2 regions of the Streptomyces sp. NPDC007905 genome follow, and region 1 is predicted to be linked to the other one. Evidence: riboswitches for the same ligand, from Rfam matches in the RefSeq annotation. Region 1 holds a riboswitch; the other holds the start of a gene.
The links. Region 1 has a riboswitch for glycine ahead of gcvP (aminomethyl-transferring glycine dehydrogenase). Riboswitches for the same ligand answer to the same signal wherever they lie in the genome.

Region 1 (15,611 bases):
GTGAAGTTGTTTGCGAAGTTGTTCGGCAAGAGCGCGCGAGAGGGCAGCGACAACGCGACCGCTCGTCATCGCGCACAGCCTGACGCAGAGGGCCAGCGCCCGCTGTTCCGTGACCAGGTCGCTGGTCCGGGCGGTGACATTTCCGGAGGCCAGGGCGCGGCGTCTGTTGACCCTGCCCAGTCCGGCGGCATAGGTTTCGGGCAACCGTCAACCTCAAGTACGGGTGGAGGGTTTACTTCCGACCCGTACGCGTCCAACGCCCCCGCGGGGCAGCCGCGGCAGGAGGATCCGTCCATGTCGGTCCTGGTGTGTACGAGGTGCGGTAACCGCAACGCGGAGAACGCGCGCTTCTGCTCGAACTGCGGCGCGCCGCTGCGGCCGGGTGTGGCGCCGGAGCGCCCGTCCGAGACCACCTCCACCATTTCCATCTCCGGCCTCGAGGCGTACGACGCCGAGGCGACCGGGCAGGCGCCGGTGCCGATGCTCTCGCCCGAGGCGCAGGCCGCGGTCGACGCGCTGCCGCTGGGCTCGGCGCTGCTGGTGGTGCGCCGGGGCCCGAACTCGGGCAGCCGCTTCCTGCTGGACAGCGATCTGACCACGGCGGGCCGGCATCCGCAGAGCGACATCTTCCTGGACGACGTGACGGTCTCCCGTCGGCACGTGGAGTTCCGGCGCTCTCCGGACGGGTCGTTCACGGTGGCCGACGTGGGCAGTCTGAACGGCACGTACGTCAACCGCGAGCGGATCGACCAGGTCGCTTTGTCGAACGGCGACGAGGTGCAGATCGGCAAGTACCGGCTGGTCTTCTACGCGAGCCGGCAGGGCATCTGACCCTCCGGACGCCGTCCGGGGACTCCAGGGAAGGTCCATGCTTCAACCACCGAGCGGCGGTGCCCGAAGCGGTGCCGCCGCCACGGACAGTGGGCTGATGAGTATCGGCACGGTGCTGAACGTGCTGCGTGACGAGTTCCCCGAAGTCACCATCTCCAAGATCCGCTTCCTGGAGTCGGAGGGCCTCATCGAGCCGCAGCGGACTCCTTCCGGGTACCGCAAGTTCAGCGCGGGGGACGTCGAGCGCCTCGCTCATGTCCTGAGGATGCAGCGGGACCACTATCTGCCGCTCAAGGTGATCCGGGAACACCTGGACGCCATGGAGCGGGGCGAGGCCGTCCAGCTGCCCGTGGTGGGCCGCCAGCGCGCCGGGGAGGATATGCCGGAGCTGCCCGAGCGTCCCACGGTGGCCCGGATCGGGCGGGCCGAGCTGCTGGCGGCCGCGGACATCGCCGAGGGAGACCTCGAGGAGTGGGAGTCGTACGGGCTCATCGCTCCCCTGGAGGACGGGGTGTACGACGCCGAGGCCGTGACCGTGGCCTCCCTCGTCGCCGAGCTGGGCCGGTTCGGGATCGAGCCGCGTCACCTGCGGCTGATGAGGGCCGCAGCCGACCGCGAGGCGGGGCTCGTGGACCAGGTGGTGGCCCCCCTCAAGCGCCACCGCAACCCGCAGACCAGGGCCCATGCCGAGGCCCGTACGAAGGAGCTGGCGGCGCTCACGGTGAAACTGCACGCCGCGCTGGTGCAGACGGCCCTCGGCGTGCGGTTGCCCTGAGCGGCGGGGTGTCCGGGCGGCTGGATCGGCCACCTGTTCCCGGCCCGACTACCCAAACGTCCCGGGCACGGCCTAGGGTTGCTGTGTGAACGAGCTCGATGTCGTAGGTGTCCGGGTCGAAATGCCCTCCAACCAACCGATCGTGCTCCTGCGCGAAGTGGGGGGCGACCGTTACCTCCCCATCTGGATCGGGCCGGGGGAGGCGACGGCGATCGCCTTCGCCCAGCAGGGCATGGCCCCCGCGCGACCGCTGACCCACGACCTGTTCAAGGACGTGCTGGAGGCCGTCGGCCAGGAGCTGACCGAAGTGCGCATCACGGATCTGCGTGAGGGCGTCTTCTACGCGGAGCTGGTCTTCGCCAGCGGGGTCGAGGTGAGCGCCCGTCCCTCCGATGCCATAGCGCTCGCCCTGCGCACCGGAACGCCGATCTACGGCAGCGACACGGTGCTGGACGACGCCGGCATCGCGATTCCGGACGAACAGGAGGACGAGGTGGAGAAGTTCCGCGAGTTCCTCGACCAGATCTCGCCCGAGGACTTCGGCACCAGCAGCCAGTGAGGCGGGGACCGGCCGGGGCGGCCCGAGCGTCCGCAGGACCGGCCGCCCAGCGGTGGTCGTGCCGCTGCCATGGCAATTGCCACCGGCCATTGAGAGCGTCCTACGGCTCCCCACGAGAGCATTCGGCTAGCCTTTCCCCGCGGTGGGGTACGGGAAACCACTCCTAGGGTGATTATCACTCGGCGTGCCGAGTGTGGCGATCGTTGACGCACCCCTGGTGACTGCCTACCGTCGAGAAGGCAGGTCAAGGACGGAGGTCGGCGTGAGAACGAGCGGCGACGGTACGGCTGGGGGTGCCCCCGGACGAGGTTTCGGGGAGAGCGGTCCGTACCCTCCCCCAAGCTCTCAGCCGCGTTCGGGCAGGGGGTACTCCCATTCCGGTAGCGCGGTCGACCACGCCCTGCAGCGACCGACGGCGGTGCCGAACGGCGGAGGGGCGGCGTCCATGGCGTCCGAGGAGATCGGCTACCGCGGGCCCACGGCCTGCGCGGCCGCCGGCATCACCTACAGGCAACTCGACTACTGGGCCCGTACCGGCCTCGTCGAGCCGAGCGTACGGCCCGCCTACGGGTCGGGCACCCAGCGCCTGTACAGCTTCCGGGACGTTGTCGTCCTGAAGATCGTCAAGCGGTTCCTGGACACCGGGGTCTCGCTGCAGAACATCCGTACGACCGTCCAGCACCTCAGGGACCGCGGTTTCCGTGATCTGGAGCGCATGACCCTCATGAGCGACGGTGCCACGGTGTACGAGTGCACCTCGCCCGACGAGGTCCACGCCCTGCTCCAGGGCGGCCAGGGCATCTTCGGCATCGCCGTCGGGGTGGTCTGGCGGGACGTGGAAAGCGCGCTCTCCCAACTGCACGGCGAGCGCATCGACACCGGGGAGACGCTGGTCGGGCCCAACCCGGCGGACGAACTGGCGCGGCGGCGCAACCGGGCGGTCTGACCGCGGGGTCGCGTGCGCGGCCGCCCGAGCGTCGGCCCCTCGGCCGGGGGCCCGCGTGCCGGAAGCCGCCTACGAGTATCAATGTCAGTGGCGTGGTGCAGCATCGGAGATGTGAGAAACGCGCCCACGATCCTGCATCTCGACATGGATGCCTTCTTCGCCTCGGTGGAGCAGGCGTCCAAGCCGAGCCTGCGGGGGAAGGCCGTCGTCGTGGGCGGGCTCGGACCGCGCGGCGTGGTGGCCACCGCGTCGTACGAGGCCCGGGTCTTCGGGGTCCACTCGGCGATGCCGATGGCCCAGGCGCGCCGGCTGGCGCCGAACGCCGCGTACCTCGTGCCCCGCTTCACCCTCTACCGGTCGATCAGCGAGCAGGTGATGGCGCTGCTGCGGGAGCTGTCACCCCTGGTGGAGCCGCTGAGCCTGGACGAGGCGTTCGTGGACCTGGAGGCCGGGGGAGCGGCCTGTGACGAGGTGTCGGCGCGGCTGGCCGGAGCGAAGCTGCGGGCGGACATACGGGCGGTCACGGGGCTCACCGGGTCGGTGGGGTTGGCCGCGTCCAAGATGCTCGCGAAGATCGCCTCGGAGCAGGCCAAGCCCGATGGGCTCGTGCTCATCGAGCCCGGGACCGAGCGGGCGCTGCTGGGACCCATGTCGGTGCGGACCCTGCCCGGGGTCGGTCCGGCCACCGGGGACCATCTGCGGCGGGCCGGGATCACCACGGTCGAGGAACTGGCCGAGGCGGGTGAGGACGAACTCGTACGGCTGCTCGGCAAGGCGCACGGGCACGCGCTGTACGCCATGGCGCTGGCGCGCGACGACCGGTCCGTGGTGGCCGAGCGGGAGACCAAGTCGGTGTCGGTCGAGGACACCTACGACGTGGACATCCACGACCGGCTGCGGGTTGGCCTCGAGGTGCAGCGGCTCGCTGACCGGTGCGTGGGGCGGCTGCGCGGTGCCGGGCTGTCGGGGCGGACCATCGTGCTCAAGGTGCGGCGCTACGACTTCTCGACGCTGACCCGCTCCGAGACGCTTCGCGGCCCCACTGACGACCCTGCGGTGATCCGGGAGGCGGCCGCGCGGCTGCTGGAGTCCGTGGACACCACGGGCGGGGTGCGGCTGCTCGGCGTGGGCGTCTCCGGGCTCGCCGACTACACCCAGGAGGACCTGTTCGCGCAGGCGGCGGGCGAGCGGGCAGCGGAGGCACCGGAGGAGGCCGCGCCGGAGGCGGTGCAGGAGCAACCGGAGCCGGTCGAACGGCACTGGCGGGCGGGGAACGACGTACGGCACGCCGCGTACGGGCACGGCTGGGTGCAGGGCAGCGGTCTGGGGCGGGTCACGGTGCGCTTCGAGACACCGCAGTCGGAGCCGGGGCGGGTGCGCACGTTCCGGGTCGACGATCCGGATCTGGAGCCGGCGGATCCGCTGCCGCTCGGGGCGGCCGGCGGAGCGGTTGCCCACCCGCCGGCGGGCCCGGGCCAGGACGTTACGCGCATTGCGGGCGTGGGAGCGGACAGAGAACGCACGGGAACGTCGGCGGCCGTGCCGGGCGCGGGTGACGACACGGGCACGTCGGACGCCGTACAAGGGGCGCACGGCGACGGCACAGGCGCTTCAGTGGCCGTGCCAGGTGCGCACGGTGACGGCACGGACATGCCAGACGCCGTACAAGGTGCGCACGGTGACGACAAAGGGGCGTCAGTGGCCGTGCCGGGTGCGCACCGTGACGACATGGACGAGTCGGAGACCGCCACCGCCGAGGACACGGGCGCCGCGGCCGCAACGCCCGGGGACGGCGCGGTCGCGAAGGCGGTCGGGGTTCTGGCGGCCGATGAGGGGACCGGCAGAGGGGTCGGAGAGGGGACGGCTCAGGTCTCCTCGGTGCCCGCCAGCTTGCCGAAGTCGTGGTCCGGGAATGCGTGAGGTGGGGTCACGTCGAGGCCGTAGTGGTGGTAGAGCTGGAGTTCCTGTTCGGGGGAGAGGTGGCGGCCCACGCCGAAGTCGGGGGCGTCCTTGATGAGCGCGCGGTCGAAGGGGACCCGGAGGGCGCCGTCGATCAGTTCGCTGGGCTCGAGGGGGACGAAGGCGTCCCGGGAGAACAGCCCGGTGCGTATGGCCGCCCACTCCGGCACGCCCGTCGCGTCGTCGAGGTACACCTCGTCGATGGTGCCGAGCTTGGTGCCGTTGCGGTCGAACGCCTTGCGGCCGATCAGGTTGCGCGGATCGATGTCGGTCTGCACGGTCCCTCTCCCTCCACTTGGTCGCAACTCATCCGTAAGCACTACAAAAGAGCACATTCGAGGAGGCGGCCACTCGAAAGCCCGCGCGTTGACCTCGCTGGTAGGCTGACAACGGCTGCTGACCCCGTGCGGGAGAGTCCTCCGACCACCTCGGAGGCGCCGAAGGAGCAAATCCTCCCCGGAATCTCTCAGGCTCACGTACCGCACGGACGAGGTCACTCTGGAAAGCAGGGCGGGTGTCGACGGCTCCCGCTCTCACCGACGGTGAAAGCCGGGACCCTCGGGCGCCCGGTGAAGCTCTCAGGTTGAGATGACAGAGGGGGAGGCCGTCGGGGCACCCGCGCCGTGGTGTCCCTCGAAGGTCGTGTCAGACCAGGAGGCCTCCGCAATGACCACCCATCGCATTCCGCTCTCCGAGCTCGAAGCGGGCATCCCTTTCGAGCAGCGCCACATCGGGCCCGACCAGGAGGCGCGGGCCAAGATGCTCGCGCACGTCGGCTACGGCTCCCTCGACGAGCTGACCGCCGCCGCGGTTCCGGATGTGATCAAGAACGCCGACGCCCTGGATCTGCCGGGGGCCCGGACCGAGGCCGAGGTGCTGGCCGAGCTGCGCTTGCTCGCCGACCGCAACCAGGTCCTCGGATCCATGATCGGGCTCGGCTACTACGGCACCTTCACCCCGCCGGTCATCCTGCGCAACGTCATGGAGAACCCGGCCTGGTACACGGCCTACACGCCGTACCAGCCGGAGATCTCGCAGGGCCGCCTGGAGGCCCTGCTGAACTTCCAGACGATGGTCGCCGAGCTCACCGGCCTGCCGACCTCCGGCGCCTCGCTCCTGGACGAGGGCACGGCCGCCGCGGAGGCGCTGGCGCTGTCCCGGCGCATGGGCAAGAACAAGAAGGGCGTGTTCCTGGTCGACGCGGATGTGCTGCCGCAGACCATCGCCGTGATCGAGACGCGTGCGGAGCCGACCGGTGTGGAGGTCGTCGTCGCCGACCTCAGCGAGGGCATCCCCGCCGACATCGCCGCGCGTGAGATCAACGGCGTGCTGATCCAGTACCCGGGCGCCTCCGGTGCCGTGCGCGACATCAAGCCGCTCATCGACCAGGCGCACGAGCTGGGCGCCCTCGTCACCGTCGCCGCCGACCTGCTGGCGCTCACCCTGCTGACCTCGCCGGGCGAGCTGGGCGCGGACATCGCCGTCGGCACCACCCAGCGCTTCGGCGTGCCCATGGGCTTCGGCGGGCCGCACGCCGGTTACATGGCGGTGCACGAGAAGTTCGCGCGCAGCCTGCCCGGCCGGCTGGTCGGCGTCTCCGTGGACGCGGACGGCAACAAGGCCTACCGGCTCGCCCTGCAGACCCGTGAGCAGCACATCCGCCGCGAGAAGGCCACCAGCAACATCTGCACCGCGCAGGTGCTGCTCGCCGTGATGGCCGGCATGTACGCCGTCTACCACGGCCCCGAGGGCCTGAAGGCCATCGCCCGCCGCACCCACCGCTACGCCACGATCCTCGCCGAGGGCCTGAAGGCGGCCGGTGTCGAGATCGTCCACGGCGCCTACTTCGACACGCTCACCGCGCGCGTGCCGGGCAGGGCCGCCGAGATCGTCGCAGCCGCCCGCGACAACGGCGTCAACCTGCGTCCGGTCGACGCCGACCACGTCTCCCTCGCCTGCGACGAGACCACCAACCGGGCCCAGCTGGCCGCCGTCTTCTCCGCCTTCGGCGTCGAGGGCGACATCGAGGCCCTGGACGCGGCGGCCGCGCAGGCCCTGCCCGAGGCGCTGCTGCGTACCGACGACTACCTGACCCACCCGGTCTTCCACGAGCACCGCTCCGAGACCGCGATGCTGCGCTACCTGCGCAAGCTGGCCGACCGCGACTACGCGCTCGACCGGGGCATGATCCCGCTGGGCTCCTGCACCATGAAGCTCAACGCGACCACCGAGATGGAGCCGGTCACCTGGCCCGAGTTCGGCCAGCTGCACCCCTTCGCCCCGGCCGGGCAGGCCGAGGGCTACCTCACGCTCATCCGCGAGCTGGAGGAACGTCTCGCCGAGGTCACCGGCTACGACAAGGTCTCGCTCCAGCCGAACGCCGGTTCGCAGGGCGAGCTGGCCGGTCTGCTCGCCGTTCGCGGCTACCACCGCGCCAACGGTGACGAGCAGCGGACGGTGTGCCTCATCCCGTCCTCCGCGCACGGCACCAACGCCGCCAGCGCCGTGATGGCCGGCATGAAGGTCGTCGTCGTCAAGACCGCCGAGGACGGCGAGATCGACATCGAGGACCTGCGGGCCAAGATCGAGCAGTACCGCGACGAGCTCTCGGTGCTCATGATCACCTACCCGTCGACGCACGGCGTCTTCGAGGAGCACGTCGCCGACATCTGCGCCCGGGTCCACGAGGCGGGCGGCCAGGTGTACGTCGACGGCGCCAACCTCAACGCGCTGGTCGGCCTCGCCAAGCCGGGCCACTTCGGTGGCGACGTCTCGCACCTGAACCTGCACAAGACCTTCTGCATCCCGCACGGCGGCGGCGGCCCGGGCGTCGGCCCGGTCGCGGTCCGCGAGCACCTGGCGCCGTACCTGCCCAACCACCCGCTGCAGCCGGCGGCCGGTCCGGAGACCGGCGTCGGCCCGATCTCGGCGGCGCCGTGGGGCAGCGCGGGCATCCTGCCGATCTCGTGGGCGTACGTCCGCCTGATGGGCGGCGAGGGCCTGAAGCGCGCCACCCAGGTGGCCGTGCTCTCCGCGAACTACATCGCCAAGCGCCTGGAGCCGCACTACCCGGTGCTCTACACCGGCCCCGGCAACCTGGTCGCGCACGAGTGCATCATCGACCTGCGCCCGCTGACCAGGGCGACCGGCGTGAGCGTGGACGACGTGGCCAAGCGTCTGATCGACTACGGCTTCCACGCGCCGACCATGTCCTTCCCGGTGGCCGGCACGCTGATGATCGAGCCGACCGAGTCCGAGGACCTGGCCGAGCTCGACCGCTTCTGCGACGCGATGATCGCCATCCGCGCGGAGATCGAGAAGGTCGGCTCCGGCCAGTGGCCCGCGGAGGACAACCCGCTGCACAACGCCCCGCACACGGCGCGGTCGCTGGGAGGGGAGTGGGAGCACCCGTACAGCCGCGAGGAGGCCGTCTTCCCGGCCGGTGTCTCGGCCGCCGACAAGTACTGGCCGCCGGTGCGCCGTGTCGACCAGGCCTACGGTGACCGCAACCTGGTCTGCTCCTGCCCGCCGCTGGACGCGTACGAGGACTGAGCGAGCGTCTGAGGGCCCCCGTCCGTGCCTGGGCGGGGGCCCTCGCGCATCCGCCTAGGCCGTCGCGAGGGCCACCTCGGTCGACTTGATCAGGGCGATCACGTCGGAGCCGACGAAGAGACCGAGGTCGGTGGCCGCGTCCTTGGTGATCGCCGCGGTGAGTTCACCGCCGGCCAGAGACACTTTCACCGTCGCCATGACCGTGCCGAGTTCCAGATGGGTGACCGCGCCGGGGAACTGGTTGCGGATCGACAGGCCCTCGTAGCGGCTGGTGGCGAGGGAGACCTCCGTCGACTTCACCAGAGCGCGAACAGGGGAGCCGGGGGCGAGGCCGAGTTGTTCGACGGCCTCCAGGGTGATGGCGGAGGTGAGGTCCTGCCCGCCGTCCAGTCGGACCTTGACCACGGCCATGACCTCTCCGGGCTGGACTTGGGTGACGGTCCCGGGGAGCTGGTTGCGGATGCTCAGTGTCATGGGCACCCACCGTAGAGCGCATATGCGTTCAGGCCGGGTATGCGTGCGTCTGAGTCGCTTTGACCGTGGCCCAGACAGCTGCGCCGGGGTGCAGGCCGAGCTCCGCTGCGGCGACCGCGGTGAGGTCGGCGGCGAGGGGGAGTTCGCCGGTGAGGTCGGCGCGGATCTGGTCGCCGTGCGTCTCCAGGCCGGCGACCTCGCAGCGCCACAGGTTGCGGGCGCTGGCACCGGTGGGCCGGTCCCGGAACAGTGTGACGGCGCCCGGCGGGAACGCCACGAAGGCGGGCCCGGACAGCACCTCCGTGGTGGTGATCGCGGGCCCGGAAGCGAGCCGTACCGTGTGCCCCTCGGCCTGCCCCCGGTAGAGGTTGAGGCCGACGAGCTGCGCGATGTAGTCCGTGCGCGGATGGCGGGCGGTGTCCGACGGCGTGCCCTCCTGGACGACCCGGCCGTGCTCGACGACCACCAGCCGGTCCGCGAGCACCATGGCGTCCAGCGGATCGTGCGTGACCAGGACGGCGACCGCCTCGAACCCGGCGAGGTGGCGCCTGAGCTGGGCGCGGATCTCCAGCCGGGTACGGGCGTCCAGGGCCGCGAGCGGCTCGTCCAGGAGCAGCAGCCGTGGCCTGGTGGCCAGGGCGCGGGCGAGTGCGACGCGCTGGGCCTGGCCGCCGGAGAGCCGGCGGGGCTTGGCGCCGGCATGGTCGGCGAGGCCCATGCGGTCCAGCCAGACGGCGGCCCGGGCGCGTGCCTCGGCCTTGCCGGCGCCCTGGCAGCGGGGGCCGAAGGCCACGTTGTCCAGGGCGGACAGATGCGGGAAGAGAAGGTAGTCCTGGAAGACGACGCCGACCGGGCGGGACTCGGGCGGGGTGCGTTCCAGGGAAATGCCGTCCAGCCGCAGGTGGCCCTCGGTGAGGGGGACAAGACCGGCGAGGGCGCGCAGCGCGGTCGTCTTGCCGGCGCCGTTGGGGCCCAGCAGTGCGACGACGTCCCCGGGCGCGGCGGTCAGGGTCACGTCGAGCCGGAAGGAACCCCGGTCGACGACGACTCGGGCATCGAGTCCCTGCTCGCCCCCCACCCCTAGGGCGGCCTTGAGGGCGTCGGTGTCGGTCATGTGTCCGTCCGTCGGCACAGGTACGGTGGCGTCTTTCCATCCTCGCGGCATCGTCATGATCCCGTCAGCCAGCGGTCGCGCAACCCCGCCAGCACCGCGATGGAGACGGCCAGCAGGACCAGACTGAGCGAGATGGCGGCGTCGGGGTCGTTCTGCAGGGCGAGGTAGACCGCGAGGGGCATGGTCTGGGTGCGGCCGGGGAAGTTGCCCGCGAAGGTGATCGTCGCCCCGAACTCGCCGAGCGCGCGGGCCCAGGCCAGGACGGCGCCCGCGGCGATGCCCGGAGCGATCAGCGGCAGGGTGACCCGGCGGAACGCGGTGAAGCGGGAGGCACCGAGCGTGGTGGCCGCCTCCTCGTAACGCGGGTCGGCGGCCCGCAGCGTGCCCTCGACGCTGATGACCAGGAACGGCATCGCGACGAAGGCCTCCGCGATCACCACACCGGTGGTGGTGAACGGCAGAGTGATGCCGAACCAGGAGTCGAGCCACTGGCCGACGACCCCGTTGCGGCCCAGGGCGAGCAGCAGAGCCACACCGCCGACCACCGGCGGCAGGACGAGGGGCAGGGTCACCAGGGCCCGTACGAGTCCCCGGCCGCGGAAGTCCGTACGGGCCAGCAGCCAGGCCAGCGGGACACCCAGGACGAGGCACACGGCGGTCGCCGCCGTGGCGCTGACCAGGGACAGCCGCAGCGCCTGCCACACCTCGACGCCGGTCAGCTGGTCCGGCAGGCTGCGCCAGGGAGCGCGGACGAGCAACGCGACGAGCGGCAGCAGCAGGAACGCCAGGGCCACGACACCGGGCACCAGCAGGGGCAGCGGCACCATGCGGGCGCGGCGGCGGCGCGGCCCACCCGTGCGGGGGCCTGCCACGGCGCCCGGCTTGTCGAGCGAGGTCACGGCTTGAGGAACCCGGCCCCGCTCAGGACCTTCTGGCCCTCGGCGGACCGCACCAGCGCGATGAACGCCTGCGCCGCCTCGGCGTTCCGCGCGCTCTTCAGCAGGGCGATCGGGTAGTCGTTGATGGCCTTGGCCGACTCGGGGAACTCCACGCCCTCCACCTTGTCACCCGCGGCCTTCACATCGGTCTTGTAGACCACCGCGGCGTCGGCCTCCTTCAGCTCGACCTTCGTCAGGGCGCCCTTGACGTCCTGTTCGTAGGAGACCGGGGTGAGCTTCAGGCCGCTGGCGTCCAGGGCCTTCTGGGCGGCGGCGCCGCACGGCACGGTCTTGTCGCACAGGACGACCTTCAGACCCGACTCGGTGAGGTCCTTCAGGGAGGACACCTTGCCCGGGTTGCCGGGCAGGGTGGCGATCTCCAGTTGGTTGCGGACGAAGGCGGCCGGGGTGCCGGCCGCGTCCTTCTTGTCCGTGACGATCGCCATGGTCTTGGGGCTGGCCGCGGCGAAGACGTCCGCCGGGGCACCACTGGTGATGTTGGCGGCGAGCGTGTCGCTGCCGCCGAAGTTGAAGCCGACCTTGGTGCCCGGGTGCTGCCTCTCGAACTCCTTGCCCAGGGTCGTGAAGCTCTCCTTCAGTGAGGCGGCGGCGAACACGGTGACCGTGCCGGACAGCTTCGGGGAGCCGGAGCCCGACTTGGTGGTGGACGAGGCATCGGAGGAGGAGCAGGCGCTGAGTGCCGTCAGGGCGGCGGCTCCCACACCGGCCAGCTGCAGCATCCGGCGGATCCGGCGCACGGAACGGGTCATCACGGATCGACTCCTCAGACTCATGGGGCAACGGTCGCGCCCTGCCACGGCCGAGCTGCGGCCGTGCGGCGATGATACTGCCGCATCTGCTAGCTGTAAGTCCTCTGTCGCATCGCATGAGCTGCGGACTTCTGATGTGGAGCTTGCATGTGCGTTTGTACGGCGCCGATCGGCGGATACGGTGTGGCGGGAGATCGCCACCAGCAGCATCCAGCACCACCCGGTTCACCGGTCCGCGCCCGCACGACCAGCGGCCCTCTTCGAGCAGCCACGGCCGGCCGGACGAGCGGGGCGCGCTGGACGCGGCCGCCTTCCGCCGCTGTCGGCTCCCCCAGTTACGCCGACGTGCCGCGCACGCGTGCACTTCATGGAGCGCGCGGTGTGCGGAGCGCGCGGTGTGCGGAGCGCGCGGTGTGCGGAGCCGCAGCTGACGCGCGACCGGGTGTGGCCGGCGCTGGACCGGCGAAGCCGTGCGCCCGTGGACCCGTATCGCCGTGATGCCGTTGATGTGCCGGCCACCGCAACGGTCCTGCGAAAGCACCATCCGGGGGCCGGCCTGCGTGCAGCGGGGTGCCGTCGGTCATGACGGCGAGCAGAACGGGTCCCCTGTCGGCGAGCACCAGCGGGGCCGGTCGGTTCAGACGCGGTCGATGTGTACGTTCGTGGACTTCACGCGCGCGGTGGCCTCCATGCCGACCTCCAGGCCCAGCTCCTCCACGGCCTCCCGGGTGAGCAGCGACACCAGCCGGTGCGGGCCCGCCTGGATCTCCACCTGGGCGGCGACGTCACCGAGCTTGATGGCGGTGACGATGCCCGGGAAGGCATTGCGGACCGAGGTGTAGGAGGCGTCCTCCTCGCCGCCGCCCGCCTTGGCCAGTTCGACCGAGAACGCGGCGAGGTCCTTGCCGTCGATGAGCCGCCGTCCGGCCTCGTCGCGATGGGTGGCCACCCGGCCGGCGTCGGCCCAGCGGCGGGCGGTGTCCGGGCTCACGCCGAGCAGCCGTGCCGCCTGGCCGATCGTGTAGGACTGCATGCGGGTCACGATAGGGCCACCGAACGGTATACGCGGAGGTGGGGCCGACCGGAGGGTGCGACGCGACATGGCGTCGGCCGGCGGCGGCCCCCGATGCCGGCCGGCCGACGCGGGCAGGGGGCGTGTGCTCAGCCCGTATGCACGCGCGGGCGCCGGTCGCGGTTCGGTTCCGCCTCGCGCAGGACCTCGCGGGTGACCGGGGCGACCTCGCCCTGGCCGAAGAGGAAGAACCGCAGGAAGTTGGCGAACGGGTTGCCCTCGGTCCACTCGAAGTAGATGTGCGGGGTGCGGCCCGTCATGTCCCGGACATGGAGGAGGAGCGCCGCCAGGGCGTTGGGGATGGAGGCGGACTCCACGGTCAGCACGCGGTACCGGTTGTGCAGAACCTCGCCGCGTACGGTCAGGCACCCCTCGAACTCGGAGGGGTCGGTCACCGTGACCTCGACGAAGACGAAGTCCTCCTGCTCGGGCATGTCGTTGTCGGCGCGGATCTGCTCGAGCTTGTCGCGGTACTCGGCCTTGTCGCGCCGGTCGGGTTGGTTGGCGATGAACCGCATCTTGCGGCTGGCCATGTCCCGGATGAATCGTTCCGCCATCGGATCCATCCTCACGCAGGTCACGCGCAGTTCGAAGGCGCGGGCCAGCCGGGACAGCAGCGAGACCAGGATGATGCCCGCGATGAAGCAGGCGCCGATCTTCACACCGTCCGGGCGTTCGATGACGTTGACGACGGTCGTGTAGAGGAACACCACCGAGATGACCGCGAACGTGACGGTCCAGCCCCGTTGCCCCGCCTTGCGGGCGGCGATGGTCACCGCGATGGCCGCCGAGCTGATCAGCACCAGCACACCGGTGGCGTAGGCACCGCCCTGCTTGTCCACGCTGGCGTCGAAGATCCAGGTCACCAGGAAGGCGATCAGGGTGAAGACGATGACCATCGGGCGCACGGCGCGGGCCCAGTGGGGGGCCATGCCGTAGCGCGGGAGGTAGCGGGGCATGAGATTGAGCAGCCCCGCCATGGCGGAGGCGCCCGCGAACCACAGGATGGCGATCGTGGAGACGTCGTAGACCGTGCCGAAGGCCCCGCCCAGGTACTCATGGGCGAGGTAGGCGAGCGCGCGGCCGTTGGCCTGGCCGCCCGGCTTGAACTCGTTCTCCGGGATCAGCAGCGTGGTGATGAAGCTGGTGGCGATCAGGAAGCAGCTCATGATGACGGCCGCGGTCGTCAGGAGCTTCTTGGTGTCCCGGATACGGCCCTTGGGGAGGGCCTCGGTGTCGCTCGCGTCGCCCTGGACGTGCGGCATGACGGCCACGCCGGTCTCGAATCCGGACAGACCGAGGGCGAGTTTCGGGAAGACGATCAGGGCCACGCCGATCATGACGAAGACGTTGCCGTGTTCCGCGGTCAGCGCGTTGGCCCAGTCGGTGACCAGGTGCTCGGCGGTGACGACGTGCCAGATGCCGACGCCCACGACCACGACGTTGAGCACGAGATAGATGCCGACCAGGGCGACCGCGACGCCGATGGCCTCCAGGAAGCCCTTGAGGAACACCGCGCCGAGCAGGGCGACCAGGAACAGCGTGATCAGCATCTGGTAGCTGTGGAGCACGCTGGTGAGGTGCGGGTTCTCCACCAGGTGGGTGGAGGCGTCGGCGGCGGAGAGTGTGATGGTGATCAGGAAGTCGGTGGCCGCGAAGCCCAGCAGGGTGAGGACGAACAGCTTGCCCTGCCAGAACGAGAGCAGTCGTTCGAGCATCGCGATGGAACCCTCGCCGTGCGGGCTCTCCTCCGCCACCCGGCGGTAGACCGGAAGGGCACCGGCCAGGGTGACTATGACGAGCACGATGGTCGCGATGGGCGACAGCAGGCCGGCCGCGAGGGCCGCGATGCCGGGCTGGTAGCCGAGGGTCGAGAAGTAGTCGACACCGGTCAGGCACATCACACGCCACCAGCGCTGGCCCTTGTGCGGGGGCTCCGGTTCCGCGTGGGGTCCGGTGTGGCCGCCGTGCCTGCCCATGTCGGACAGCCCCTCCAGCATCCAGGCGCGCAGGCGGCTGGCGGGGTGCTCGGTCGTGACCATCGGCGTGCTCCTGGTGGGCGGCTCAGCTGTTTCCGGCCATCACACGGACGGCGGCACCAGCGTAAGCAGAGAGTGACGCCCGGGCCCACGCATCTGGGGTCCAAGGGCATCAATCTTGCGTTAAGAAAGGCCCGGCGAGAGGCGATGACACTTCAAGAAGCGGAGGCCCGGAGGCCGGCGGGGGTGTCTTGGGCGGTACGGGATGGGGCGGCCGGGCACTGGTGACCGGACACCGAGCGTCATCTCGTATGACACCTCCATGCTGCCCCGGCACAAGCCGAACCGCAGCCGCAGCGATGCCGCCGCCCCGGGGGCCCGCGGGAAGGACCGGCTACCGCGGAACCGCCACCCTGAACACCGTCAGCCGTCAGTGCAGCAGCGGCCATGTGTGCGCGCCCACGGCACAGGGCCGCCGGCCGCTCCTCACAGACCGCGGGTGTCCATGCGCAGGTGCCAGGCGTTGCGACGGTGCACGGTCACCAGGTCGGACTCCAGCGGCGACGGCGGTACCGCGAGGACCGGGCAGACGGCGTGGGTGAGGCAGTGCCGGGAGACCCGGCCCGAGAAGGCGCGCTGCAG
Region 2 (15,611 bases), on a different contig from region 1:
TGAAGTCGGCCGTGTCCGCGTTGCCGTAGCGGTGGAGCCGGGTCCAGGCGGGCAGCAGTTCGAAAAACGCCCGGTCGCCGATCCGCTCCCTCAGCGCCTGGAGCGTCATCGCGCCGCGCTGGTAGACGGCGGAGGCGAACATCGTGTCGCGCCGCGGGTCGGCCACCTCGATCTGCCAGAAGGAGGAGTCGGCGGGGCGGGCGTCGTAGGCGGCGAGGAAGGAGTCGTGGGCCGAACGGGTGCCCTGGTGTTCCGCCCACAGCCACTGGGCGTAGGTGGCGAAGCCCTCGTTGAGCCAGACGTCCTTCCAGCGGGCCACGCTCACCGAGTCGCCGAACCACTGGTGGGCCAGCTCGTGCACGATGGTCGTCTCGCTGCGCACGGCCGAGTAGGCGGGCTTGCTCTGCACCTCCAGGGAGAACCCCGCCTCGGGCATGTCGTCGACGATGGCGCCGGTCTCCTCGAAGGGGTACGGGCCGAAGACCTGCGACCAGTAGTCGGTGGCGGCGGCGGTGACGGCGTACACGTCGACGTCGTTGCTGTTCTTCAGCACGGGGTCGATGGCGACGTAGATCGGGATGCCGCCCGGGGTGCGGCCGGTGCGCACGTCGAACCTCCCGACGGTGGCGGTCGCGAGATACGTGGCCATCGGCCGGCTCTCCCGCCAGTGCGTGTACGTCGAGCCGCCCCTGTCGTACGTCGACACGAGCCGGCCGTTGGAGACGCCGGTCAGGCCCCTGGGCGCCCTGATCCGGATGTCGTAGGTGGCCTTGTCGGCGGGGTGGTCGCTGGAGGGGAACCAGGTGGAGGCGGCGTTGGGCTCGCAGGCGACGAAGACGCCGTCACCGGTCTTCATCCAGCCGTACTTGGAGCCGAAGACGATGGGGCCGCCGAGGGGTTCGGGTATGCCGCCGTAGGTGACGGTGACGGTGAAGTCGCGCCCCTTGGGCAGGGTGCCGCGCGGGGTGACGGTGACCTCGTCGCCGTCGCGGGTGAACGCGGCGCGTCTGCCGTTGACCTCGACCTTCGTGATCTCCAGGCGCTGCAGGTCGAGGTCGAAGGAGGAGAGGTTCTGGGTGGCGCGCGCGGTGAGGGTCGTACGGCCGTCCAGGCGGCCGGTGTCCGGGGCGTAGGCGATGTCCAGGGCGTAGTGGCGGGCGTCGAAGCCGCCGTTGCCGAGCCGGGGGAAGTAGCGGTCGCCGATGCCGGGTGCGCCTGCGGTGGGGGCGGGGCAGGCGGCGACTGCCAGGAAGGAGGCCGCCGCGGTGGCGACAGCCCCTAAGCGTGCCGAACGGGAGAGTGCCATGGTCGTCCCTTTCGAGCGTGTACCGATCAGTGGTCGGACACGGACGACTCTGCACTCTCCCGCTCGGGCATGTACATGACTTTGCCCAGTTGTCATGTGCTACTTGTCGGTTGACTCCTGGGACTGGTCCGCGGACGCCTCGTCGGAAGCATCCTCGGCGGCGCTCTCCTCGGCAGCCGCCTTCACGGGAGCATCCTCGGTGGCCTCCGCGGCCGGCTCCTCCGCAGACGACTCCTCCGCAGACGACTCCTCCGCGGCCGACTCCTCCAGCACCGAGTCCGGCACCAGCTCCGACGCCTCCTTCGCCGCCGAGAGCAGGACCGTGTCCTGGGGCGCCTGGTCGGCGAAGTTCTCCGGGTGGTGGCAGGCGACCCGCTGACCGGGCTTCAGCTCCACGAGCAGCGGCTCGGTCGTCTTGCAGATCTCCGTCGCCTTCCAGCAACGGGTGTGGAAGCGGCAGCCGCTCGGCGGGGAGATCGGCGAGGGCACGTCGCCCTTGAGCAGGATGCGCTCGCTCTTCGCGCTCTTGCGCTTCGGGTCCGGGATCGGAACGGCCGACATCAGCGCCCTGGTGTACGGGTGCATGGGCGCCTTGTACAGCGAGTCCCGGTCGGCCAGCTCCACGATCTTGCCGAGGTACATCACCGCGATCCGGTCCGAGACGTGCCGGACGACCGAGAGGTCGTGCGCGATGATCACGTAGGTCAGGCCGAGCTCCTGCTGGAGGTCGTCGAGCAGGTTGACGACCTGCGCCTGGATCGACACGTCCAGCGCGGACACCGGCTCGTCCGCGACGACGAGCTTCGGGTTGAGCGCGAGCGCGCGGGCGATGCCGATGCGCTGGCGCTGACCGCCGGAGAACTCGTGCGGGTACCGGTTGTAGTGCTCGGGGTTGAGACCCACGACCGACAGCAGCCGCTGCACTTCCTTCTTGATGCCGCCCTCGGGCTCGACTCCCTGGAGCTTGAAGGGAGCGCCGACGATCGTGCCGATGGTGTGGCGCGGGTTCAGCGACGAGTACGGGTCCTGGAAGATCATCTGCACATCCCGGCGCAGCGGGCGCATCCCGCCGACGCCGAGGTGCGTGATGTCCTTGCCCTCGAACTCGATCTTCCCCGCGGTCGGTTCGAGCAGCCGGGTGATCAGCCGGCCCATCGTCGACTTGCCGCAGCCCGACTCGCCCACGACGCCGAGCGTCTCACCGGCCTTGACCTCGAAATCGATGCCGTCGACCGCGTGCACCGCGCCGACCTGCCGCTGGAGCAACCCCTTCTTGATGGGGAAGTGCTTCTTCAGGCCGGTCACCTTCAGCAGGGTCTCGCCGGGAGCGGCGTGCTCGGTGAGGGTAACCGCACCGGAGGCCTCGGCCTCGGTGCCGTCGCTCTGTGCAGGGATGCTCACTGCTTTGTCTTCCGCGTTCTCACTCACAGCTTCGGCGCAATCTCTTCGGTCCAGATACGCTCCCGCTGCTCCCGCGTCATGTGGCAGGCGGCCCAGTGCTGGCTGCCGACCTCGGTCAGCTCGGGGCGCACCGTGCGGGTGACGTTGTCCTTCGGAACGTCGGCGTACGGGCAGCGCGGATTGAAGGCACAGCCCGACGGGACGTTGATCAGGGAGGGCGGGGAGCCCTTGACCGGAATCAGGCGCTCCTGCTGCTCGCGGTCCAGGCGCGGCATCGAGCCGAGCAGGCCCCAGGTGTAGGGGTGCCGGGGCTCGTAGAACACCTTCTCGGCCGGGCCCCGCTCGACGCAGCGGCCGCCGTACATCACCAGGATGTCGTCGGCCAGCTCGGCGACGACGCCGAGGTCGTGGGTGATGACGATGACCGCGGAGCCGAACTCCTTCTGCAGATCACGGATCAGGTCGAGGATCTGCGCCTGGACGGTCACGTCCAGAGCGGTCGTCGGCTCGTCCGCGATGAGCAGTTCGGGGTTGTTGACCAGCGACATCGCGATCATCGCGCGCTGACGCATACCGCCGGAGAACTCGTGCGGGTAGTTGTCCACCCGCTTGTCCGGCTGCGGGATGCCCACGCGGTCCAGCATCTCGACCGCCCGGCGGCGGGCGGTCTTCTTGTCGACGTCGTGGTGGATCCGGTACGCCTCCACGATCTGCTGGCCGATCGTGTAGTAGGGGTGCAGCGCGGACAGCGGGTCCTGGAAGATCATCGCCATCCGGCGGCCGCGCAGCTTGCGCACGTGGTCCGGGTCGGCGGACAGCAGTTCGGTGCCGTCCAGCCAGATCTCGCCGGAGATCTGGGCCTTGCGCTTGCCGTACTGGCCGGCGGTGTGCAGGCCCATGATGCCGAGCGAGGTCACCGACTTGCCGGAGCCCGACTCGCCCACGATGCCGAGGGTCTTGCCCTTCTCCAGCTTGAAGCTGAGGCCGTCGACGGACTTGACCAGGCCGTCGTCGGTCGGGAAGTGCACCTTCAGGTCGCGCACTTCCAGGAAGGAGGTCGGGGTGGCCGAGGCGGAGGTGGGCTCGCCCACGGCAGCTCCCGTCTTGCTGAGTTCGGTCATCAGAGCCTCACTCGGGGGTCGATCACGGCGTACAGGATGTCCACCACGAGGTTGGCGATCAGCACCGCGAGAGAAGTGATCAGGGTGACGCCCAGGATGATGGGCAGGTCCTGGTTCTTGATGGCGTCGAGCACGGCGCGGCCGAGACCGGGCAGGTTGAACGTCGACTCCGTCAGGATGGCGCCGCCGATCAGGGCACCGAGGTCCATGCCGAGCATGGTCAGGATGGGCGTCATCGTGGAGCGCATGGCGTGTTTGCCGATGACGACCTGCTCCTTGAGGCCCTTCGCGCGTGCCGTGCGGATGTAGTCCTCGCCGAGGATCTCCAGCATGGTGGCGCGGGTGATCCGGGCGTACATCGCCGCGTAGAGGAACGCGAGGGTGATCCAGGGGAGGATCATGCCACCGAGATAGCCGGTGAAGCTGTCGCTGAGCGGCACGTACTTCGCGTCGATCCACTTCAGGCCGAAGGCGAAGACCGCCAGGGAGAGCATGCCGGTGAAGTAGATGGGGAGGGAGACACCCGACAGCGCGACGACCATCGCGCCGCGGTCCCAGAGGCTGCCCCGCTTGAGCGCGGAGAGCACACCCGCCGAGACACCAACGACCAGCCACAGCACGGCGGCGCCGAGCGCGAGACCCAGGGTCACCGGGAAGCGGTCGGTCAGCACCGGCCAGACGGCCTGCTCGCTGCGGAAGGAGTAGCCGAAGCACGGCGCGGCGCAGTGGGTGACGTCACCGCCGGCCGCATAGGTGCGGCCCGCGAAGATGCCCTTGAAGAAATCCCAGACCTGAACGTAGATCGGGTCGCCGAGCCCCAGCTTCACACGCACCGCTTCGACGGCGGCCGGGTCGGCCTGCTTGCCCACGAAGCTCGTGGCGATGTCCACGCCCGCCCACTTGGGGACGAGGAAGAAGATGCCGAAGACCACCATGATGATGACCACGAGCATCACTGCGGCGGCGAAAAGCCGCCTGATGAGGTAAGCGAGCACAGCTTACGGCCCGCCGCGGACCGCGGGCCACCAGAGGTCTTCCGGTGGCCCGCGGTCACGCCGCGCCGGCCTTCACCTGCCTTTCGTGCCGTACGGCGGGTGTGCCGGATTTACTTCGCGGACTTCAGACCGAGGTTGACGAAGTCGTACGTACCGCTGTAGCCGTCGGTGGTGTACACGTTCGCCAGGTTGTCGCCGCGCCAGTTGATGAACTTCTCGAAGACGAAGGGCAGGTAGTACGCGCCCTCCATGACCTTGTGGTTGATCTCCGTGGCGACCTTGGTCTTACCGCTGTCGCTCAGGGTGTTGACGTAGTCGTCGAACAGACCGTCGATCTTCTTGTCCTTGATCAACGCGTAGTTGTTGTTACCGCTCTGCGCGATGTACTTGCTGTCCCACAGCGGCAGACCGAAGCCCTGGACGGACGGGAAGTCCGGGCCCCAGCCCATGATGATGATGCCGTAGCCCTTCTTCTTCACGTTCGAGGGGCTGCCGATGATGCCGGTGGTCTGCGAACCGTCGTACTGGTCGATCTGCGCGGTGATGCCGATCTTCTTCAGCGACGCCTGCAGGGACTGGGCCGTGGCCACCTCGACCGGCTTGTTGTTACGGACGGCGATGGTGGTGGAGAAGCCCTTCGGCTTGCCGCAGGCCTTCAGCGCTTCCTTGGCCTTGGCGGCGTTGCCGCTCTTGTTGGCGCCGGAGAGCTCGTACGGGTCGTACTTCTGGCCCTCGGCACCCGGGACGGACGGCGGGAGCATGTTGGTGCCGATGTCGCCACCGGCGACCGGGCCACCACGGGCGGTCTGCAGCGACACGTGGTCCGCGCCGAGGATGACGGCCTTGCGGCACTCGATGTTGTCGAACGGCTTCACGCTCTGCGGGAAGACCGCGTAGCGGATGTAGCCGGAGACCGGGTTGTCCAGATTGGCCTTGTGCTCCTTCAGGGCGGTGGTGCGGCCCTGCGGCGACATGCCGGTCTGGTTGATGTCCAGGTCCAGGTCACCGTTGAGCAGGCGCTGGTCCAGCTGGTTGGCGTCCGAGAAGAACTGGACGGTGATCTTGTCCGGGTACGCCTTGCGGATCGGGTCCGAGGCCTGCTTCCACTGGTCGTTGCGGACCAGGGTCAGGTCCTTGCCAGGGCTGTAGGACTCGAACTTGTACGGGCCCGAGGAGAACGGGTGCAGGGCGTACTTGGACTTGGTGTCCTTGTCCTGGCGGACCGGGGACGCCGAGATCAGGGCCAGCATCTCCTGGAAGTCCGAGTTGGCCTTCGGCAGGTGGAAGACGATGGTCTTGTCGTTCGGCGTGTCGATCGCCTTCAGACCCAGCTTGTCCTTGGAGGTGTCCTTGTAGGGACCCTTGTACGCGCCCTTGGGGTCGAGGACGTCCTTCAGGTACGTCGGGCCACCGGACAGCACGTCCTGCGCCCAGACGCGCTCGATGCCGTACTTGATGTCCTTCGAGGTGATCGGCTTGCCGTCTTCCCAGGTGACGCCGTCACGCAGGGTGTACGTGTAGGTCTTGCCGTCGTTGGTGACCTTGGCGAGCCCGGTGGCGAGGTCCGGGGTCAGCTCGGCGCCGGCCTTGCCGGGCTCGGGCTTGTTCGTGACGAGCTGGCGGCTGTAGTAGCGCGCGAAGTTCCACATGAAGCCGTAGTAACCGCGCGTGGTGTCCCACGAGTCGGCGTCCTGGGCTCCACCGAACCGCAGCGTGCCGCCCTTCTTGGCGAGGGAGGCCTGGGCGACCTTGTTGTTGGCCGCGTCGAAGCCGGCCGCGCCGGTCTTCGAGCCCTTGTCGCCGTCGCTGTCGCCGCCGCCGCACGCCGCCGTGGTGAGCAGCGCAGCCACCGCGGCAGCAGCGGCCAGGGCCTGCTTCCGCCGCCCTGAGGTGCGTTGGGTAGTCACGATCTCGGATCCTCCGGATTCGATGAGAGACCCCGTGTTGGTGCCACGGGACACTTGAGGTACGCCAGTTCAGCGAGAACCCTTCGGGTCCAGCGCGTCCCGCACGCCGTCGCCGAAGAGGTTGAAGGCAAGAACCGTGATGAAGATCGCCACGCCGGGGACCACCATGTACATGGGGTCCGACTCGTAGTAGTCGATCGCGCTCGAAAGCATCTGCCCCCAGGAGGCCGTGGGCGGCTTGACGCCCACGCCCAGGAAGCTGAGTGCCGCTTCAGTGAGGATATTGGTGGGGATCATCATCGTCGTGTACACGATGATCGGCGCAACGAGGTTGGGCAGCAGTTCCTTGAACAGGATGTAGAAGCGCCCGGCGCCCAGTGATCGGGCGGCCTCGACGTACTCGCGCTCACGCAGAGAGAGGGTCTGCCCGCGCACCACGCGTCCGATGTAGGGCCAGCCGAAGAAGCCGATGACCACGATCATCACGAGCACACGCACGTTGGATCCGGTCAGGCCGAGCAGGGAGTTCGGAATGACGGAGACCAGGGCGATGGTGAACAGCAGCTGCGGGAAGGCGAGCAGACCGTCCATGACGCGGCTGATGCTCGAGTCCACCCAGCCGCCGAAGAAGCCCGCAAGGATGCCCAGGACGGTACCCAGGACCACCGCGACCACGGCGGACAGGAAGCCGACCAGGAGGGAGATCTGGGCGCCGTAGAGGATGCGCGCGAAGATGTCGCGGCCGTTGACCGGCTCGACGCCCAGCAGGTGGTCGCCGCTGATGCCGCCCAGCGAGCCCTTGGGGGTGCCGAACAGCGGGTCGATCAGGCTCTCGTGGTAGGCGTCCGGATCCTGCCCGACCAGGCTGATGATCACCGGCGCGAGCACGGCGACCAGAATGAGGACGAGCACGACGATGCCGCCCGTGAGGGCGAGCTTGTCCCGCTTCAGGCGCTCCCAGGCGATCCGGCCGAGCGAACGACCCTGGACAGCCTCCGCTCCGGCGGCGGCAAGCGCCGCTTCCTCGGCCGCGCTCGGGGGCGCTTCCGCGGTCGGCTCGTGCAATGGTGCCGTCATTAGGCAGGGACCCCTCTCAACCGGCGGTAGCCGGCCTGCACTTGCCGCTGGTAGCGGCATCAATCAGTCCGTCGTACGCAGGGGCCGCAGGCCCCTTGAAGGGGGATTCGCACCCCTTGAAGGGGGAGTCTTCAACGCCTGCGCGATCAGCCGCCAGCCTTGGCGGTGAATGGATGCGCAACCGTGATGCAAGCTGCGGTTTCACGTTATGCGGACGGCGAGTTACGGGGATCGAACTCCGACAATTGCCGACCATTCACCGCAAACCATCCCATCCACACCCTTCGGCGTCGTCACCCCCCCCGTGACGGTCATCACACGGATCAGCCGCTGTGCGGCCCTTGTGTCGCTGTGGGCACTTTTTTCCGTCGGCACAGGGTGGGCAATAGGGACATCGAGTCAGGTCCAACTACGCCAGGCTAAAAAACAGTTGAGGATTCCTTGAGCATGACAACCGGCTCGTTGCTGATTTCTCTTGTAGCCACCCCGCCGCCCGAGTAACTTCCTTTCTCGCCTGGGCGATCGGCAAGCAGGAAGTGAGTCGAATACCCCCGACCACAACAGACCAAACAACAGAAGAAGACGGGGAACAAACATGACGCTTATCGGATTGACCGGCCGAGCGGTGGCCACCACGGCCCTCCTGGTCGGCGCTTCCCTCTCGGTGCCGGCCGCGGCCTCCGCCTCCGACATGCACCCGAACAACTGCGGCACGGGGCACTTCTACGACATCGACCCCGTGGGCGGCCGGTACTACCAGACGTCGGGCGACACCGTGGGCAAGTACAACGCCAGCCCGTCGGCCTCGGTACTCAAGTACACCCTCAGCGTCACCCAGTCGCGGACTTCCGGCTGGACCTTCGGCGGCGGCCTGACCGTGAAGTTCGCCCTGGCTGAAATCAAGGGGGACGGCGGGTACAACGTATCCAAGTCGAACACCACGGGAATTTCGGTGGAGGACGACGTCAATGTGCCCGGAAAGCACTACGGCTACGCAACACCCAAGGTGGAATTCCAGAAGTTCCACATCGAAAAGGCTCACTACGGTCCGCATTGCTCGACCGTCGTCGACAAGGACTACGGCGTGTTCCACGCCATCACCGCGAAGCTCGTCTACGCCGAGTGCGTCTCGAAGCACCCGTGCACGCCGAAGCCGTGACCTGGTGACCGCCGCCGAGTGACACGACTGTGTCCGCCTCTCGATCGAGCGGCGGACACAGTGCTTTCAGAAGCCGCCGTGCTTTCAGAAGCCGCCGTGAACCGGCGGATAGCCGTACCCGGCGGCCGGGGCCTGGGGCTGGGGCGCGGCCACGTGGGCCTCGCGGTCGTAGAAGGGGCGTGCGTTGGCCCGCATCCACATCACGACCGGGTCGTAGTCATCGGTCATCGCGACCGTGGACACCGGCAGCCCCTCCGGTACCGCGCCGACGGACTGCTGCATCATCGCGCGCACCGAGTCGACCGCGGCCGGCGAGGTGTCGTACACGTCCAGGCCGATGGCGAGGTACGGCGCCCCGAGCGCGGGCTGCACCCAGGCGCGGCGCAGCGAGCGCAGGGCGGGGGTGCGGTGGGCGTTCTGCGTGAGCAGGGCGTAGAACGCGGAGACCTCGACGCCGGGTTCCGACAGGCGCAGGGGGCCGGCGGGCTGGCGGTCCAGGCCGGTGGCGATACGGCGCAGGTCCGGCCAGGGGATGCCGACACCGCCGCCCGGGGCGTGCGGGTTGAGCCAGAGGCCGTAGTGGTCGGGGTAGAGGGTGCGGGCGACGTCCAGCCCGTCGACCACTTCGTAGGAGCGGTTCCAGCCGCTCGCCGAGAGTTCCTGCGCGGAGGTCACACAGGGGGCGTAGCCGAAGCCCTCGACCTCCATGTTTCCGTACTGGGCGTCGGGGGAGCCGGCCTGGCCGTGCCACAGGAGCATCCAGATCTGGCCGGAGGAGGGGGTGGCGAGGGCGCGCAGCAGTGCCTCGTAGGCGTCGTAGCGCCCGGGGGTGACCTGGCGCAGCATGTGCTCGACGCTGCCGCTGTGGCTCGCGCTCACCTGTCGTACCGGCCCTTCTGGGAGTTGCCCCGCGTTTGGAAACAGCTTAAGCGCCGAGTGGCTCGGGTCCTCGTGTCAGTGCGCGGGTGCGGGTGCGTCGTGGCCTGTCGCTCAGCTCCCCGCGCCCCTGGGTCGGCTGCCCCGCAGCGGCTTCCCGTCGTGGGGAAGCTACTGGCCGTACTGGTAGAAGGGGCGGACGTTCGTCTTCAGCCAGTCGGCCACCGGGTCCTGGGCCACGTCGAGCAGGACGAGGTTGACCGGCCACTTGACCGGGACTTTGCCGAGGGCCTTGCCGAGGGCTTCCAGCGGGAGGGCTCGCAGGTCGCCCTCCCACTGGGAGAGTTCCACGCCGACGAACATGACCGGGTCGGCCGTCTCGATGGCGGCGAGGCAGCGGCGGGCGGTGAGGACCACACCGGTCCCGGCGAACTCGGCGGAGGCCGCGGAGAGGAAGTCGACGGGGTCGTCCTGCCAGTCGGGCTCGAAGAGGCGGACCCGGCCGCCGGTGTTGGGACCGTCCAGGGGGGTGCGGCCCGCGCGGCAGAGTTCGGCCACCGCCTCCGGGGGGAGCGGTACGCCCACCACGCCGCCGGGGTTCACGGCGATCCCGGCCTGCGGGGGCAGGCCGCGGGCGAACTCCACCGCCGGGGCGATCGTGTACGACATGTGGGAGCCGGTCGCCTGGCGGAGCTGTTCCTCCGAGCTGAAGACCGGGACGTACACCTGGCCCTCGATCTCCAGGGTGGGCAGGTCCAGCGGGCCGCTGTGCGGGCCGCCGCCGTTGGGCAGGGGGATCCAGACGAAGCTCCGGCCCAGGACCTCGATGATCCGGCCGCCCGCGGAGGGCGTGCCGAGGGAGGCCGAGAGCACCTCCTCCAGCTCGTTGCCGGGCCAACCGCCGTGCGGGTGGGGATGCGTCTGTGCCGGGAAGTCCGCGGGAAAGTCCGCCGGGAAGTCCATCTGCCTACCGCCTGCTGGGAACCATGCTGTGGATCGAAAGGCTAGCGGGTGCCGGTGACAGTGCCGGGCCCGGTCAGCCCGCGAAGGCGACGCGGTGCAGGACGTCTGCCGCGTCCCGGTCCAGCAGCACCACCGAGCCGCAGCCGGCGGGCAGCTCGCCCCGCTCCACCGCGCGCAGCAGCCGGGTGGTCGTACGGCGGTGGCGGCGAAAGGCGTACCGGGACACTCCGCGGCCGCGCTCGCGCTGGCCCTCCCGGGCGGTCTCGGGCGGGACGTCGAGGAGGAGCAGGTGCAGGGTGCCGCCACGGCGGCGGGCCTCGCGGGCCAGCCAGGCGCGCACCCAGGCCTGGGTGCCGCAGTCGTGGACGACGACCCCCTCGCCGGTGCCGAGGGTGCGGCGCAGTCCGGCGTAGTGGGCGAGGCGCACCAGCGGGCGGTAGAGCGCGTACGGGAGGAAGCGGGGCACCCGGGCGTCCCAGCGGTCGCGGGTGTCCTGGGAGTCGACCCGGTGGCCGGGGACCGCGCGGCGCATCAGGGTGGACTTGCCGCTGCCGGGCAGGCCGGTGATCACCACCAGGTCGCGGGGGCCGAAGAGCAGGGCGTGCGGACTGTGGCCGGCACGGTCGCGCAGGTCGCGCACGAGCGGGGCCGGGCGGGCGGCGCAGCGCTCGCGGGCCGGGGCGGAGGCCTGCTTCGGCACCGCGATGCCGGTGGTGGCGGCGTAGGCCGTGGTCCTGTTCACCGTGGTCCTCCCCTGGGGGCTCGGAGACCCCATGCCCCTGTAAAGAGAAGGTAATGCGCCGTGTCCCGCGGTTCGATGCGCGTACTGCCACAGCTCGGTTACAGATGCGGCCCTGACGGGTGGTGTCGTGGCGTGCAATGATGTGGCCGCCAACTGCATACCGGCCGTTTGAATCCGCGCGGGAGAGTCCCCAGCCACGTTCGCTGGGGCGCCGAAGGAGCAAGTCCCTCCCTTGAATCTCTCAGGCCCCGTTACCGCGCGGGCGAGGCACATCTGAAAAGCGGGCCGCTGTGACAGTGGCTCCACCCAAGGTGCAAGCCGTGACCACTCCTCGCGGGGATCATGGCGAACCTCTCAGGTTCCGATGACAGATGGGGAGGAACGTTCCTCGCCCGCCCCATGCCTGCCCTGGGAGACGACCGACCGATGAGCAGTACCGAACCCACTGGACTGCGCCACACCGCGCTGGATGCCCTGCATCGCTCGCTCGGTGCGACGATGACCGACTTCGCCGGCTGGGACATGCCCCTGCGCTACGGCTCCGAGCGCGACGAGCACCTCGCGGTGCGCACCAAGGCCGGCCTCTTCGACCTCTCGCACATGGGCGAGATCACGGTGACCGGCGCCGAGGCGGCCGCCTTCCTGAACCACGCCCTGGTCGGCAACATCGCCTCCGTCGGCGTCGGGCGCGCCCGCTACACCATGATCTGCCAGGCCGACGGCGGCATCCTGGACGACCTGATCGTCTACCGGCTCGCCGAGACCGAGTACATGGTCGTGGCCAACGCCTCCAATGCCCAGGTGGTGCTGGACGCGCTGGCCGAGCGCGCCGGGGGCTTCGACGCCGAGGTGCGCGACGACCGGGACGCCTACGCGCTGATCGCGGTCCAGGGCCCCGAGGCCCCCGGCATCCTGAAGGCCCTCACGGACGCCGACCTGGACGGCCTGAAGTACTACGCGGGCCTGCCCGGCACGGTCGCCGGCGTCCCCGCGCTGATCGCCCGCACCGGCTACACCGGCGAGGACGGCTTCGAGCTGTTCGTGAAGCCGGAGCACGCCGTGGAGCTGTGGCGGGCGCTGACCGAGGCGGGCGAGGGCGTCGGCCTGGTGCCGTGCGGCCTGTCCTGCCGGGACACCTTGCGCCTCGAGGCGGGCATGCCGTTGTACGGGCACGAGCTGAGCACCTCCCTGACGCCGTTCGACGCCGGACTCGGCCGGGTGGTGAAGTTCGAGAAGGACGGCGACTTCGTGGGCCGCGAGGCGCTCCGGCGCGCCGCCGAGCGCGCCGCTTCCGAGCCGCCCCGCGTCCTCGTCGGCCTCGTCGCCCAGGGCCGTCGTGTCCCGCGTGCCGGGTACGCCGTCGTCGCGGGCGGCCAGGTGATCGGCGAGGTCACCTCCGGCGCCCCCTCCCCCACCCTGGGCAAGCCGATCGCCATGGCGTACGTCGACGCGGCGCACGCGGCCCCCGGCACCGAGGGCGTCGGTGTGGACATCCGGGGTAGCCACGAGCCGTACGAGGTCGTGGCGCTCCCGTTCTACAAGCGCCAGAAGTAGACACTGGGCGCGGTCCGTCCGAGGACGTGACCCTGCGCACATTCAGCTGCTCCTCAGCAGTTCCAGCAGTCCCTCATTCACCAGCACTCCCCCGCGTACAGGAGAATTCAGGCCATGAGCAACCCCCAGCAGCTGCGCTACAGCAAGGAGCACGAGTGGCTGTCGGCCGCCGAGGACGGCGTCGCGACGGTCGGCATCACCGAGTTCGCGGCCAACGCGCTCGGCGATGTGGTCTACGCCCAGCTCCCCGAGGTCGGCTCCACCGTGGAAGCGGGCGAGACCTGCGGTGAGCTGGAGTCGACCAAGTCGGTCTCGGACCTGTACTCGCCGGTCACCGGTGAGGTCACCGAGATCAACGAGGACGTCGTCAACGACCCGTCGCTGGTGAACTCCGCCCCCTTCGAGGGCGGCTGGCTGTTCAAGGTACGCGTCACCGACGAGCCGGCCGATCTGCTCTCCACCGACGAGTACGCCGCCCACACCGCCGGCTGAGGAGTCGTAGCCGTATGACTGTCCTGAACACGTCCCTGCACGAGCTGGACCCGGAGATCGCGGCCGCGGTCGACGCCGAGCTCGGCCGCCAGCAGTCCACGCTGGAGATGATCGCCTCCGAGAACTTCGCGCCGCTCGCGGTGATGGAGGCCCAGGGCTCGGTCCTGACGAACAAGTACGCCGAGGGCTACCCGGGCCGCCGCTACTACGGCGGCTGCGAGCACGTCGACGTCGCCGAGCAGATCGCCATCGACCGGGTCAAGGAGCTGTTCGGCGCCGAGTACGCCAACGTGCAGCCCCACTCCGGAGCCTCCGCGAACCAGGCGGCCCTCTTCGCGCTGGCCCAGCCCGGGGACACCATCCTCGGCCTGGACCTGGCGCACGGCGGCCACCTGACCCACGGAATGCGGCTGAACTTCTCCGGCAAGCAGTTCAACGTGGTCGCCTACCACGTGGACGTCGAGACCGGCCTGGTCGACATGGCCGAAGTCGAGAGGCTCGCCAAGGAGCACCGCCCGAAGGTGATCATCGCGGGGTGGTCGGCGTACCCGCGGCAGCTGGACTTCGCCGAGTTCCGCCGGATCGCCGACGAGGTCGAGGCCTTCCTGTGGGTCGACATGGCCCACTTCGCGGGCCTGGTCGCGGCCGGGCTGCACCCGAACCCGGTCGAGCACGCGGACGTGGTCACCTCCACGACCCACAAGACCCTCGGCGGCCCGCGCGGCGGCATCATCCTCGCCAAGAAGGACTTCGCGAAGAAGCTGAACTCGTCCGTCTTCCCGGGCTTCCAGGGCGGTCCCCTGGAGCACGTGATCGCGGCGAAGGCGGTCTCCTTCAAGGTCGCGGCGAGCGAGGACTTCAAGGAGCGCCAGCGCCGTACGGTGGAGGGCGCGCGGATCCTCGCCGAGCGGCTGACGGCGGCCGACGCCCGCGAGGCCGGTGTGAACGTGCTCTCCGGCGGCACGGACGTGCACCTGATCCTGGTGGACCTGCGCGAGTCCGAGCTGGACGGGCAGCAGGCCGAGGACCGCCTCCACGAGGTCGGCATCACGGTCAACCGCAACGCGGTCCCGGACGACCCGCGCCCACCGATGGTCACGTCGGGCCTGCGGATCGGCACGCCCGCCCTGGCGACCCGCGGCTTCACGGCCGAGGACTTCGCCGAGGTCGCGGACGTGATCGCGCAGGCCCTGAAGCCGTCCTACGACGCGGAGGCCCTGAAGGCGCGCGTGAAGACGCTCGCCGACAAGCACCCGCTGTACCCGGGTCTGAACAAGTAAGTCCCTGACGCCCGGCAGCGCGCACACTGGAACAGGAAGGTGTGCGCGGTGCCGGGCGGGTGCCCATCCCCGCACCACACCCCCCTTCGCACCACCCCCGTCTTGAGGAGTCCCCGTGGCCATCTCGGTCTTCGACCTGTTCTCGATCGGCATCGGCCCGTCGAGTTCGCACACGGTCGGCCCGATGCGCGCGGCGCGCATGTTCGCCCTGCGCCTGCGCAACGAGGACGTCCTCGGCTCCGTCGCGTCGCTGCGCTGCGAGCTGTACGGCTCGCTCGGCGCGACCGGCCACGGCCATGGCACCCCGAAGGCGGTGCTGCTCGGCCTGGAGGGCGCCTCGCCGCGCACGGTGGACGTGGAGACGGCCGACGAGCGGGTGGCGGCGATCAAGGAGGCGGGCCGGATCTCGGTCCTCGGCGAGCACGAGATCACCTTCTCCTTCGACGACGAGCTGATACTGCACCGCCGCAAGGCGCTCCCGTACCACGCCAACGGCATGACGCTCTGGGCGTACGACGCCGCGGGCGCGGAACTGCTCTCCAAGACGTACTACTCGGTCGGCGGCGGTTTCGTCGTGGACGAGGACGCGGTCGGCGCGGACCGCATCAAGCTGGACGACACGGTGCTGAAGTACCCCTTCCGCACCGGGGACGAGCTGCTGCGCCTCACGAAGGAGACGGGCCTGTCCATCTCCTCGCTCATGCTGGAGAACGAGCGGGCCTGGCGCACGGAGGAGGA

Region 2: another riboswitch for glycine. It lies ahead of gcvT (glycine cleavage system aminomethyltransferase GcvT); the one in region 1 lies ahead of gcvP (aminomethyl-transferring glycine dehydrogenase).

The regions. Positions count from the first base shown of each region.
Region 1 is NZ_JBIBKS010000029.1:5,821-21,431, forward strand. Features, by position in the region: gene ACFZDC_RS35830 (FHA domain-containing protein) at 1-831, shown strand; gene ACFZDC_RS35835 (MerR family transcriptional regulator) at 869-1,606, shown strand; gene ACFZDC_RS35840 (bifunctional nuclease family protein) at 1,692-2,165, shown strand; gene ACFZDC_RS35845 (MerR family transcriptional regulator) at 2,428-3,111, shown strand; partial or broken gene ACFZDC_RS35850 (DNA polymerase IV) at 3,223-4,584, shown strand; gene ACFZDC_RS35855 (PRC-barrel domain-containing protein) at 4,977-5,348, opposite strand; glycine riboswitch at 5,468-5,562, shown strand; gene gcvP (aminomethyl-transferring glycine dehydrogenase) at 5,737-8,622, shown strand; gene ACFZDC_RS35865 (TOBE domain-containing protein) at 8,677-9,096, opposite strand; gene ACFZDC_RS35870 (ATP-binding cassette domain-containing protein) at 9,125-10,210, opposite strand; gene modB (molybdate ABC transporter permease subunit) at 10,264-11,109, opposite strand; gene modA (molybdate ABC transporter substrate-binding protein) at 11,106-11,918, opposite strand; gene ACFZDC_RS35885 (molybdopterin-binding protein) at 12,556-12,951, opposite strand; gene ACFZDC_RS35890 (amino acid transporter) at 13,080-15,032, opposite strand; gene ACFZDC_RS35895 (universal stress protein) at 15,456-15,611, opposite strand, start outside.
Region 2 is NZ_JBIBKS010000011.1:229,757-245,367, forward strand. Features, by position in the region: gene ACFZDC_RS21470 (M1 family aminopeptidase) at 1-1,306, opposite strand, end outside; gene ACFZDC_RS21475 (dipeptide ABC transporter ATP-binding protein) at 1,406-2,707, opposite strand; gene ACFZDC_RS21480 (oligopeptide/dipeptide ABC transporter ATP-binding protein) at 2,731-3,828, opposite strand; gene ACFZDC_RS21485 (ABC transporter permease subunit) at 3,828-4,823, opposite strand; gene ACFZDC_RS21490 (ABC transporter substrate-binding protein) at 4,934-6,730, opposite strand; gene ACFZDC_RS21495 (ABC transporter permease subunit) at 6,800-7,807, opposite strand; gene ACFZDC_RS21500 (hypothetical protein) at 8,403-8,966, shown strand; gene ACFZDC_RS21505 (enhanced serine sensitivity protein SseB C-terminal domain-containing protein) at 9,051-9,812, opposite strand; gene ACFZDC_RS21510 (enhanced serine sensitivity protein SseB C-terminal domain-containing protein) at 10,014-10,805, opposite strand; gene ACFZDC_RS21515 (AAA family ATPase) at 10,879-11,547, opposite strand; glycine riboswitch at 11,717-11,814, shown strand; gene gcvT (glycine cleavage system aminomethyltransferase GcvT) at 11,974-13,101, shown strand; gene gcvH (glycine cleavage system protein GcvH) at 13,216-13,593, shown strand; gene glyA (serine hydroxymethyltransferase) at 13,608-14,873, shown strand; gene ACFZDC_RS21535 (L-serine ammonia-lyase) at 14,989-15,611, shown strand, end outside.